DNA from 3 places in the Umezawaea sp. genome. Region 2 is predicted to be linked to each of the others. Evidence: riboswitches for the same ligand, from Rfam matches in the RefSeq annotation. Region 2 holds a riboswitch; each other region holds the start of a gene.
What was found. A riboswitch is a leader RNA that binds a small molecule or an ion and turns the genes downstream of it on or off. The one in region 2 is predicted to bind glycine.
Positions count from the first base shown of each region.

Region 1: it holds a riboswitch for glycine, as region 2 does, so the genes downstream of both, gcvT (glycine cleavage system aminomethyltransferase GcvT) here and gcvP (aminomethyl-transferring glycine dehydrogenase) in region 2, are expected to answer to the same signal.
Region 3: it holds a riboswitch for glycine, as region 2 does, so the genes downstream of both, gcvH (glycine cleavage system protein GcvH) here and gcvP (aminomethyl-transferring glycine dehydrogenase) in region 2, are expected to answer to the same signal.

Region 1 is NZ_DBNGPQ010000092.1:33,824-37,090, forward strand. It holds gene AC156L_RS20620 (helix-turn-helix transcriptional regulator) at 20-511, shown strand; gene AC156L_RS20625 (hypothetical protein) at 620-976, shown strand; gene AC156L_RS20630 (DUF3817 domain-containing protein) at 1,003-1,305, shown strand; glycine riboswitch at 1,374-1,461, shown strand; glycine riboswitch at 1,462-1,556, shown strand; gene gcvT (glycine cleavage system aminomethyltransferase GcvT) at 1,674-2,774, shown strand; gene glyA (serine hydroxymethyltransferase) at 2,795-3,267, shown strand, end outside.
Region 2 is NZ_DBNGPQ010000103.1:92,888-96,154, reverse strand. It holds gene gcvP (aminomethyl-transferring glycine dehydrogenase) at 1-1,985, opposite strand, end outside; glycine riboswitch at 2,148-2,243, opposite strand; gene AC156L_RS24335 (MerR family transcriptional regulator) at 2,845-3,267, opposite strand, start outside.
Region 3 is NZ_DBNGPQ010000083.1:39,942-43,208, forward strand. It holds gene AC156L_RS18850 (TetR/AcrR family transcriptional regulator) at 1-361, shown strand, start outside; gene ald (alanine dehydrogenase) at 385-1,497, opposite strand; glycine riboswitch at 1,729-1,821, shown strand; gene gcvH (glycine cleavage system protein GcvH) at 1,976-2,356, shown strand; gene AC156L_RS18865 (L-serine ammonia-lyase) at 2,356-3,267, shown strand, end outside.

The DNA.
Region 1 (3,267 bases), on a different contig from region 2:
CGACCCCAGGGAGGCATAAATGGTCGAGGACTCCGGAGTCGACGAACTGCTTAGGCAGTGGGCGGCGGAGCGGTCGGACGACGCCGAGATGCAGGAGGTGAACCGGATCAAGAACGCCTGGCTGGCGGAGGCACCACCCAGCGCGTCGCCGGGGATCCCCTCGCAGCGGGCGAACGGTGGTCCACGTGGAGTGGTGCGGGTCGAGTCGGCCAGCCCCGCGTACGTGGCGGCGATGCGGAGGAGGGCACCCGAGGTGCCCGAGGTCCTCCTGGAGGCGGCGGCGAGCTACTGGCAGCTCGTGGGCGACCTCGCCGAGGCGGAGCAGTGGTGGGACGCGGGCATCAGCCCGTTGGACCAGCGCGCTCTGGACTACCGGGTGGCCGGGCTCCTGCCCGCGGACCTGGGTCGTCGACTCGGCCCGATGACGGTGCTCCAGCACCTGCGTCGGGGTAGTGCGGCAGCGTGGTGCGTCGCCAGGTTGCAGCGGCAACGCCGGGACGGCGTGGCCTAGGACGGTCGGCGGTCCGGATACGGGAGTGGGCTCCGAGCGGAGCCCCAACCCTTGGGTCACCCGGCCCTGGACCTCCAGCCGCAGTACCGCCGGTGCTAGTTTGGAGAGGTGACCGGCGGTCCTCTCATCACCCCCCAGCGCCTGGGCATCGCTCTGGTGTGCGCGGTCGCGCTGGTGGGCTGTTGCGGTCTCGCGTGGTGGCAGTGGACGAGGTTCGAATCCGCCAGCGGGACCTTCCAGAACCTCGGCTACGTGTTGCAGTGGCCGCTGTTCGGACTCTTCCCGGCCTTCATGGTCTGGCGCATCCGCAAGCTCGACGCGCAGCGCAAAGCCGAGCCGCCCGTGGTCGCACCCGCGCCTGTCGTTACCGTTGACGCCGTCAGGGCTCCCGTCGTGGACACCGACGACGAGCTGGCGGTCTACAACCGCTACCTCGCCGAGCTGAACGCGCGGGACCAGCGGTAAGCGGAACGAAGGCGGTCGGACGGGCGATGAGCGGTGCGTTGAACCGGTTCAGGTTCATGGCCTACGTGGTCGGTGTGGGCCTGTTGCTGCTGGTCGTGGCCATGCTCTTCAAGTACGTGGGCGACTCGACCGGCATGATCAAGCTCGTCGGTCCGGTCCACGGCTTCCTCTACGCCATCTACCTGGTGATCGCCGTCGACCTCGGGCTCAAGGCCCGCTGGTCCATCAAGGGCACGATCCTGGTCCTGCTCGCGGGCACGATCCCGTTCCTGTCGTTCTACGCGGAGCGCAAGGTGGTCGAGCGCGTCCGGGAGGGCGTCCCCCTGTGAGGCGACCCCTGTTGACCTGCGGCACGGCCTGCGAATAGCGTCTGGCGGTATCAACTGAACACGGCCGTCGATGGCGCGCGGAAGAGTCCCCGCGAGGGGCGCCGAAGGAGCAACTCCTCCCCGGAATCTCTCAGGCACCGGTACCGCGCGACGCAGGCAACTCTGAAAAGCAGGCGCACCCGTGCGCCTCGCCCACGGTGCAAGTCGCGCTCGCGCGTCGAAGCTCTCAGGCTCATGACAGAGGGGGAGGCTCGCTCACAGGAGGAGTCTCGCCGATGACCGTGTCCCCACTGCCCGCCGCCGGTCGACCGGTCGCCCCCGCGGCGCGGTCGGCCGTTGAGCATGCCCACCAGGGAGGATCCACCCAGATGGAAAGCCGTCGGACGCCGCTGCACGCCGAGCACGAGGCGCTGGGCGCCATGTTCACCGACTTCGCGGGCTGGCGGATGCCCCTGCGCTACGACAGCGAGCTGGCCGAGCACCACGCGGTCCGCCGGACGGCGGGGCTGTTCGACCTCACGCACATGGGCGAGATCGTGCTGGAGGGCCCGGAGGCGGGCGCCGCGCTCGACCACGCGCTGGTCGGCCACTGCTCCGCGATCGGCGTCGGCCGCGCCCGCTACACCATGATCACCCAGGCCGACGGCGGTGTGCTGGACGACCTGATCGTGTACCGGCTGGGCGACACCGAGTACCTCGTCGTCGCGAACGCCTCCAACGCCGCGCTGGTGTTCGGCGAACTGGTCGAGCGCGCGAAGGGCTTCGACACCGCCGTGGTCGACCGGTCGACGGACTACGCGCTGCTCGCCGTGCAGGGGCCGAACTCCACCGCGATCCTGGCGGGCCTCACGCCGACCGACCTGGCGACGGTGAAGTACTACGCCTCCTACCCGACCGAGGTCGCGGGCACCCCGGTGCTGCTGGCCAGGACGGGCTACACGGGCGAGGACGGCTTCGAGCTGTTCACGGCACCGGCCGACGCGCCCGCCGTGTGGGCGGCGCTCCTGGAGGCGGGCGAGGAGCACGGCCTGAAGCCCGCGGGCCTCGGCTGCCGCGACACGCTGCGCCTGGAGGCCGGGATGCCCTTGTACGGCAACGAACTGAGCACCTCCCGCACCCCGTACCACGCGAACCTCGGCCGGGTCGTGAAGCTCGACAAGCCCGGCGACTTCGTCGGGCGCGACGCGCTGGCGAAGGTCGCGGAGTCCGGTGTGGACACCACGCTCGTCGGTCTCAAGACCGAGGGACGCCGGGCGCCGAGGCACGGGTACACCGTGCTGGACGCCGACGGCGCCGCGGTCGGCGAGATCACCAGCGGGGCCCTCTCCCCGACGCTCGGGTACTCGGTGGCGATGGCCTACGTGGCCAAGGGCAGCGCCGAGCCCGGCACCAAGCTGGCGGTGGACGTCCGGGGCAGGCAGGAGCCCGTCGAGGTCGTCGCACTGCCGTTCTACAAGCGCGCCAACTGATCCGTCCCAAGGGAGACCACATGTCGGACCACTTCAACACCTCCCTCGCGGAGTTCGACCCGGAGGTGGCGGAAGCCGTCGCCGCCGAGCTCGCCCGCCAGCAGAACACGCTGGAGATGATCGCGTCGGAGAACTTCACCCCGGTGTCGGTCCTCGAAGCGCAGGGATCGGTGCTCACCAACAAGTACGCCGAGGGCTACCCCGGCCGCCGCTACTACGGCGGCTGCGAGAACGTCGACGTCGTCGAGCGGCTCGCCATCGCGCGGATCAAGGAGCTGTTCGGCGCGGGCTTCGCCAACGTGCAGCCGCACTCCGGCGCGCAGGCGAACGCCGCCGCGATGTTCGCGCTGCTGAACACCGGCGACACGATCCTCGGCCTCGACCTGGCCCACGGCGGTCACCTGACGCACGGCATGCGGATCAACTTCTCCGGCAAGCTGTACAACGTGGTGCCCTACCACGTGTCCGATTCGGACGGTCTGGTCGACATGGC
Region 2 (3,267 bases):
ACGCCGTGCGTGGACGGGTAGGTGATCATGATCGCGGCGAGGTCGTCGCGGTGCTCGTCGACGGTCTGGCGCAGGTGGCCGAGGTCGATGTTGCCCTTGTCGTCGCACTTCACCACGACCACGCGCATCCCGGCCATGACGGCGCTGGCGGCGTTGGTGCCGTGGGCGCTGGACGGGATGAGGCAGACGTCGCGGGCCGCTTCGCCGCGCCCGCGGTGGTAGGCGCGGATCGCGAGGAGTCCGGCGAACTCGCCCTGGCTGCCCGCGTTCGGCTGGATGCTGACCGCGTCGTAGCCGGTGACCTCCGCGAGCCAGTCCTCCAGGTCCTTGACCAGTGCCAGCAGGCCTTCGGCGTCCTCGGCCGGGGCGAACGGGTGCAGGTCGGCGAACTCGGGCCAGGTGATGGGCTCCATCTCGGCCGTGGCGTTCAGCTTCATCGTGCAGGAGCCGAGCGGGATCATGCTGCGGTCGAGCGCGACGTCCTTGTCGGACAGCGCGCGCAGGTAGCGCAGCAGCGCCGTCTCCGAGCGGTGCAGGTGGAACACCGGGTGCGTCATGAACTCCGAGGTGCGGCGCAGCTCGGCGGGGATGCCGTCGGCGGTGTCGGCGTCGAGCGCGTCCACGTCCGGCACCTGCACGCCGAAGGCCTGCCACACGTCGACCAGGTTCGCGCGGGTGGTGGTCTCGTCGCACGCGATGGCGACGGTCGAGTCGTCGACCAGTCGGAGGTTGATGCCGAGCGCTCGCGCGGCGTCGACGACCGCTGCCGCGCGCTCGGGCACGTGCGCCTGCACCGTGTCGAAGAACTCGCCGTGCAGGACGTCCACGCCGCCCTCGACCAGGCCGGCGGCCAGCACCGTGGCCATCCGGTGGGCGCGCGTGCCGATGGCCCGCAGGCCGTCGGGGCCGTGGTAGACGCCGTACATCGAGGCGATGACGGCGAGGAGCACCTGCGCGGTGCAGATGTTGGAGGTCGCCTTCTCGCGGCGGATGTGCTGCTCGCGCGTCTGGAGGGCCAGCCGGTAGGCGCGGTTGCCGTCGGCGTCCTCGGACACCCCGACGAGCCTGCCGGGGAGCTGCCGCTCCAGGCCGGTGCGCACGGCCATGTAGCCGGCGTGCGGTCCGCCGAACCCGATCGGCACGCCGAAGCGCTGGGTCGTGCCGACGACGACGTCCGCGCCGATCTCGCCGGGCGGGCGCAGCAGCGTCAGCGCGAGCAGGTCGGCGACGACGACCGCGTTCGCGCCCGCCTTGTGCACCTCGGCGATCACCGACTCGTGGTCGCGGACCACGCCGGACGCACCGGGGTAGGACAGCAGCACGCCGAAGAAGTCTCCGCCCAGGCCGAGTCCTTCGATGCCCTGCGACAGGTCCGCGACGACGATCTCGATGCCCAGCGGCTCGGCCCTGGTCTCGATCACGGCCAGCGTCTGCGGCAGCGTGTCGGCGTCGACCACGAACTTCGTCGACTTCGACTTGCCTGCGCGGCGCACGAGCGTCATCGCCTCGGCGGCGGCGGTGGCCTCGTCCAGCATCGACGCGTTCGACAGCGGCAGCGCCGTCAGGTCGCCCACCATCGTCTGGAAGTTCAGCAGCGCTTCGAGCCGCCCCTGCGAGATCTCCGGCTGGTACGGCGTGTAGGCCGTGTACCAGGCCGGGCTCTCCAGCACGTTGCGGCGGATGACCGGCGGCGTGATCGTCCCGTAGTAGCCGAGGCCGATCATCTGCGTCATCGGCCGGTTGCGCCCGGCCAGCTCGCGCAGCTCGGCCAGCGCCTCGGTCTCGGTGGCGGGCGCGGGCAGGTCGAGCACCAGGTCGCCCTCGCGGATCGACGGCGGGATCGCCCGCTGCGCCAACTCCTCCAGCGAGCCGACACCGATGACATCGAGGATCCGGGCCAGCTCGGCGGGCCGGGGGCCCACGTGGCGGTCGGCGAACGGGGTGCCGTGCTCGAGAGCGGCGAGAGGAATGCGGTCCTGCGTCATGGAAGGCGCCTCCGGCGAGGGTTGGGCTACGGACACACTTCTGCCGTCTGCCCTCCCCCTCTGTCTCCAACCCGCTCGGCGGGCGCCTGAGAGCTTCACCCGGCCGAAACCGGGCTTTCACCGTCGGCGGGACCGAAAAACCGGCCCACTTTCCAGAGGCGTCTATCCCGTGCGGTCCTTGCGCCTGAGAGGTTCCGGGGAGGATTTGCTCCTTCGGCGCCGAACCTCGCCGGGTCCGGACTCTCCCGCACGGGGTCATGCGACTACCGGCCGATCGTACCGCCTGGCACCGCACGGGTAGCGCGGGCGCGACGCGGATCACCGCACGTCACACCCGGACGCGGCGGGACGAGGGGGTGGGCGGGGCGTTGGACGGGGCTCGGCGGCGGCCACCGCGGACGGGCTCACCGGCCGAGGGGCCACCGCGCCCCGGCCTCACCGGCGAGTGCGATGGTCCCCGTGAGCGGGTCCACCGGGCGAGGAGCCGTCGACTCAACCCGACCACGCGGGGCCACAAGAAGCCGTCGGGCTCGACCGCGCGGGGCGACAAGAAGCCCCCGGACTCGACCGGCCCGTACTGGGCCACAAGAAGGCGTCGGGCTCGACCGCGCGAGGTGACGAGGAGCGGCGACGACACTGCTTCCACGAAGCGGAAGGACTCCGGTGCGTCAGCGGACGCGCGACACCGGAGTGGTCGTTCGATTCGTGACGAAACCATCCGCGGTCGACCCGGTCCGGATCGACCGTTCCCCCTGGGACGAGCGGGCCGCGGCGGTGTGGGGAGCCACGGCCGCGGTCGTGAAGACCAGCGGCGTTCGGGCGCTTCCGACACCACCGCGGTCCGACGGGTTCCGGACAGCTAGCCGATGGCCCGGTTGCGCCTGCGCTGGGACAGTTCGTCGTTGCCGACGGCGTCGACCTCCACGCCGTCCGCGCGTTCCGCGGGGAACTCGTGGATGGTGCCGCTGATCTCCCGCATGGCGCCGCTCACCGCGATGCCGAACACGCCCTGACCGCCCTGGAGGAGGTCGACGACCTCCTCGGGGGACGTGCACTCGTAGACCGTCGTGCCGTCGCTGAACAACGTGATCCTGGCCAGGTCCTGCACGCCGCGCTTGCGGAGGTGGTCTACCGCGACCCTGATGTTCTGCAACGAGACACCGGTGTCCAGCAGCCGCTTCACCACCTTGAGGACGAGGATGTCCTTGAACGAGTACAGCCGCTGGCTGCCCGACCCCTGCGCACTCCTTATCGTCGGGTTGACCAGTCCGGTGCGCGCCCA
Region 3 (3,267 bases), on a different contig from region 2:
CCTCCAGGGGCTCTACCCGAACATCGGGCCGAACGCGGTAGGGCTGGCGGAGTCGGTGCTGGCGGTGCTGGTGGGCACCGGGCTCTCGCAGGTCGAGTCGAGCCGCGCGGCCAGCACCCTGATGAGCTTCGTGACCGGCTTCGCGTCCTCCGAGGTGCGGTGGGCCGAGCAGTCGTCCCCCGCCGGGCAGCCCGACCCGGCGTGGATCGCGGTGCTGGTCGAGCGGTACCGCGAGCGCTTCCCGCTGTTCACGAGCCAGTTCGTCCTGACGGAGCTGTGGGAGGCCGACGCGCAGTTCGACCACGGCCTCGACTGCGTGCTCGCGGGTCTGGAAACGCGAACCGGGCAGCCGCACAGGTAGCTGCCCGGCCCGTCCCGCAGTGGTCAGACGACCTGGTCGAGGGGGGTGTGCGGGAGCGCGAGCGCCTCCGCCACCGGGAGGTTGACGAGCTGGCCGGCGTGCACGTTCAGGCCCGGCGCGAGGGAGGCGTCGGCGCGCAGCGCGGGCTGCCAGCCCTTGTCGGCCAGCGCGACCGCGTACGGCAGCGTCACGTTCGTGAGCGCGTAGGTCGAGGTGCGCGGCACGGCGCCGGGCATGTTCGCGACGCAGTAGAAGACGGACTCGTGGACCTGGAAGGTCGGGTCCGCGTGGGTCGTGGGGCGCGAGTCGGCGAAGCAGCCGCCCTGGTCGATCGCGATGTCGACGAGCACCGAACCGGGCTTCATCCGCGCGACCAGGTCGTTGCTGACCAGCTTCGGTGCCTTGGCGCCGGGCACGAGCACCGCGCCGATGACCATGTCGGCCTCGCGCACGGCCTGCTCGACCGCGTAGGCGTTGGAGGCGATCGTGCGGAGCTTGCCGCCGAACTGGGCGTCGACCTGCCGCAGGCGGTCCACGTTCGTGTCGAGGATCTGCACGTCGGCGCCCATGCCGACGGCGATCGTCGCGGCGTTCACCCCCGCCACGCCGCCGCCGATGACGACGACCCGCGCGGGGGCCACACCGGGCACGCCGCCGGGCAGCACGCCCCGGCCGCCGGAGGGCTTCATCAGCGCGAACGCGCCGACCTGCGGGGCGAGGCGGCCCGCGACCTCGGACATCGGGGCCAGCAGCGGCAGGGCGCCGTTCGCGGTCTGCACCGTCTCGTACGCGATGGCCGTCGTGCCGGACGCGATCAGCGCCTCGGTCAGCGGCAGGTCGGCGGCCAGGTGCAGGTAGGTGAACAGCACCTGCCCGGCGCGCAGCCGGTGGTACTCCGCCGCGACGGGCTCCTTGACCTTGAGCACCAGCTCACCCTCGGCCCACACCTCGTCCGCCGAGGCCAGCACCTTCGCGCCCGCCGCCTCGTACTCGGCGTCGGTGATGGCGGAACCCAGACCCGCGCCCGCCTCGACGAACACGTCGTGGCCGCGGCTGGTCAGCTCGTGGGCACCGGCGGGGGTCAGCGCGACGCGGTACTCGTGGTTCTTGACCTCGCGGGGAACGGCGATCCGCACGGTGACTCCTTCGACCTCGGAGAGCGGGAGCTGGGCTGCTGGTTCAAAGGTCCGGCATGCCCAGCACGCTGTCATCGTGTTCGCGGCACTACCGCGTAGGGGTCGGTTTGTGCGCGTGGCACAACGAGATCGGGTTTCGCCGTCCGTGCGCGCGTTGACACCCGATCTGCGGCCACATAGCTTTCAGCACGTTCGCCAACTGAAGAACGGCCGGGGCGCCCTCGCGGCGCCGCAACCCGAGCGGGAGAGTCCCCGGCAGTCGCCGGGGCGCCGAAGGAGCAAGTACCCCGCACACTCTCAGGCAACGAGAACCGCTCGGGCGAGGCGACTCTGGAAAGCGCGCTCCGGGCGCGCACCCACGGTGCAAGCCGCGTTCGCGCGGTGAAGCTCTCAGGTCCCATGACAGAGGGGGAGTCGGACCGACCCCAAGGTCGGCGCGGTTGTCGCGCGCCTGCCCCGAGCCCCGTGGAGTGCCGCTGTGGACCACCCCGAACACCTGCTCTACACCCCCGAACACGAATGGGTCGACTGGACGCCCGGCACGCAGGAGCCGGTCACGGTCGGCATCACGTCCTACGCCGCCGAGTCGCTGGGCGACCTGGTCTTCGTGCAGCTGCCCGAGGTCGGCGAGCGCGTCACGTCCGGCGACGTGTGCGGCGAGCTGGAGTCGACAAAGTCGGTCAGCGACCTGTACGCGCCGGTCAGCGGTGAGGTCGTGGAGGTCAACGGGGGCGTCGTCGACGACCCGGCGCTGATCAACTCCGACCCGTACGCGGCCGGGTGGCTGTTCAAGGTCCGGGTCGAGAACGCCGAGGGTCTCCTCACCGCCGCGAAGTACGTGGAACTGACGGGCAGCTGATGGCGATCAGCGTCTTCGACCTGTTCTCCGTCGGCATCGGACCCTCCAGCTCGCACACCGTCGGCCCGATGCGCGCCGCGTCGATGTTCGTCGACCGGCTGCGCTCGCGCGGCCTGCTGGACGGCGCGACGCGCGTGCACGCGGAGCTGTTCGGCTCGCTCGGCGCGACCGGCCACGGTCACGGCAGCCCCAAGGCGGTGCTGCTGGGCCTGGAGGGGTGCAGGCCCGAGGAGGTCGACCCGGCGGCGGCCGACGAGCGGTTCGAGGAGATCAAGCGGACCGGGCGGCTGAGGCTGGGCGGCGCGCACGAGATCGCCTTCGTCCACGACAAGCACCTCGTCATGCACCGCCGCAAGTCGCTTCCCGTGCACCCCAACGGGATGCGCTTCGAGGCGTTCTCGGACGACGGGTCCCTCGACCACGCCGTGTACTACTCGGTCGGCGGCGGGTTCGTCGTGGACGAGCACGCCAGCGGCGCGGACAAGATCAAGGCCGACGACACCCCGTTGGCCCACCCGTTCCTCACCGGCGACCAGTTGTTGGCCCGCACCAGGGAAACCGGGCTGTCCATCAGCTCGGTGATGCTGGAGAACGAGCAGTCGTGGCGCGGCGAGGGCGAGATCCGCTCCGGGCTCCTGCGGATCTGGCACGTCATGCAGGAGTGCGTCGAACGCGGCTGCACCGAGCACGGCATCCTGCCCGGCGGCCTGAAGGTGCGCCGCCGCGCCGCCGAGATGCGCAAGGCGTTGGCGGGCGAGCACTTCGCCACCGACCCGCTGCGCGTCATGGACTGGGTGACGCTGTTCGCGCTGGCCGTCAACGAGGAGAACGCCGCGGGCGGGCGCGTGGTCACCGCGCCCACCAACGGCGCGGCGGGCATCGTTCCCGCCGTCCTGCACTACTACACCCGT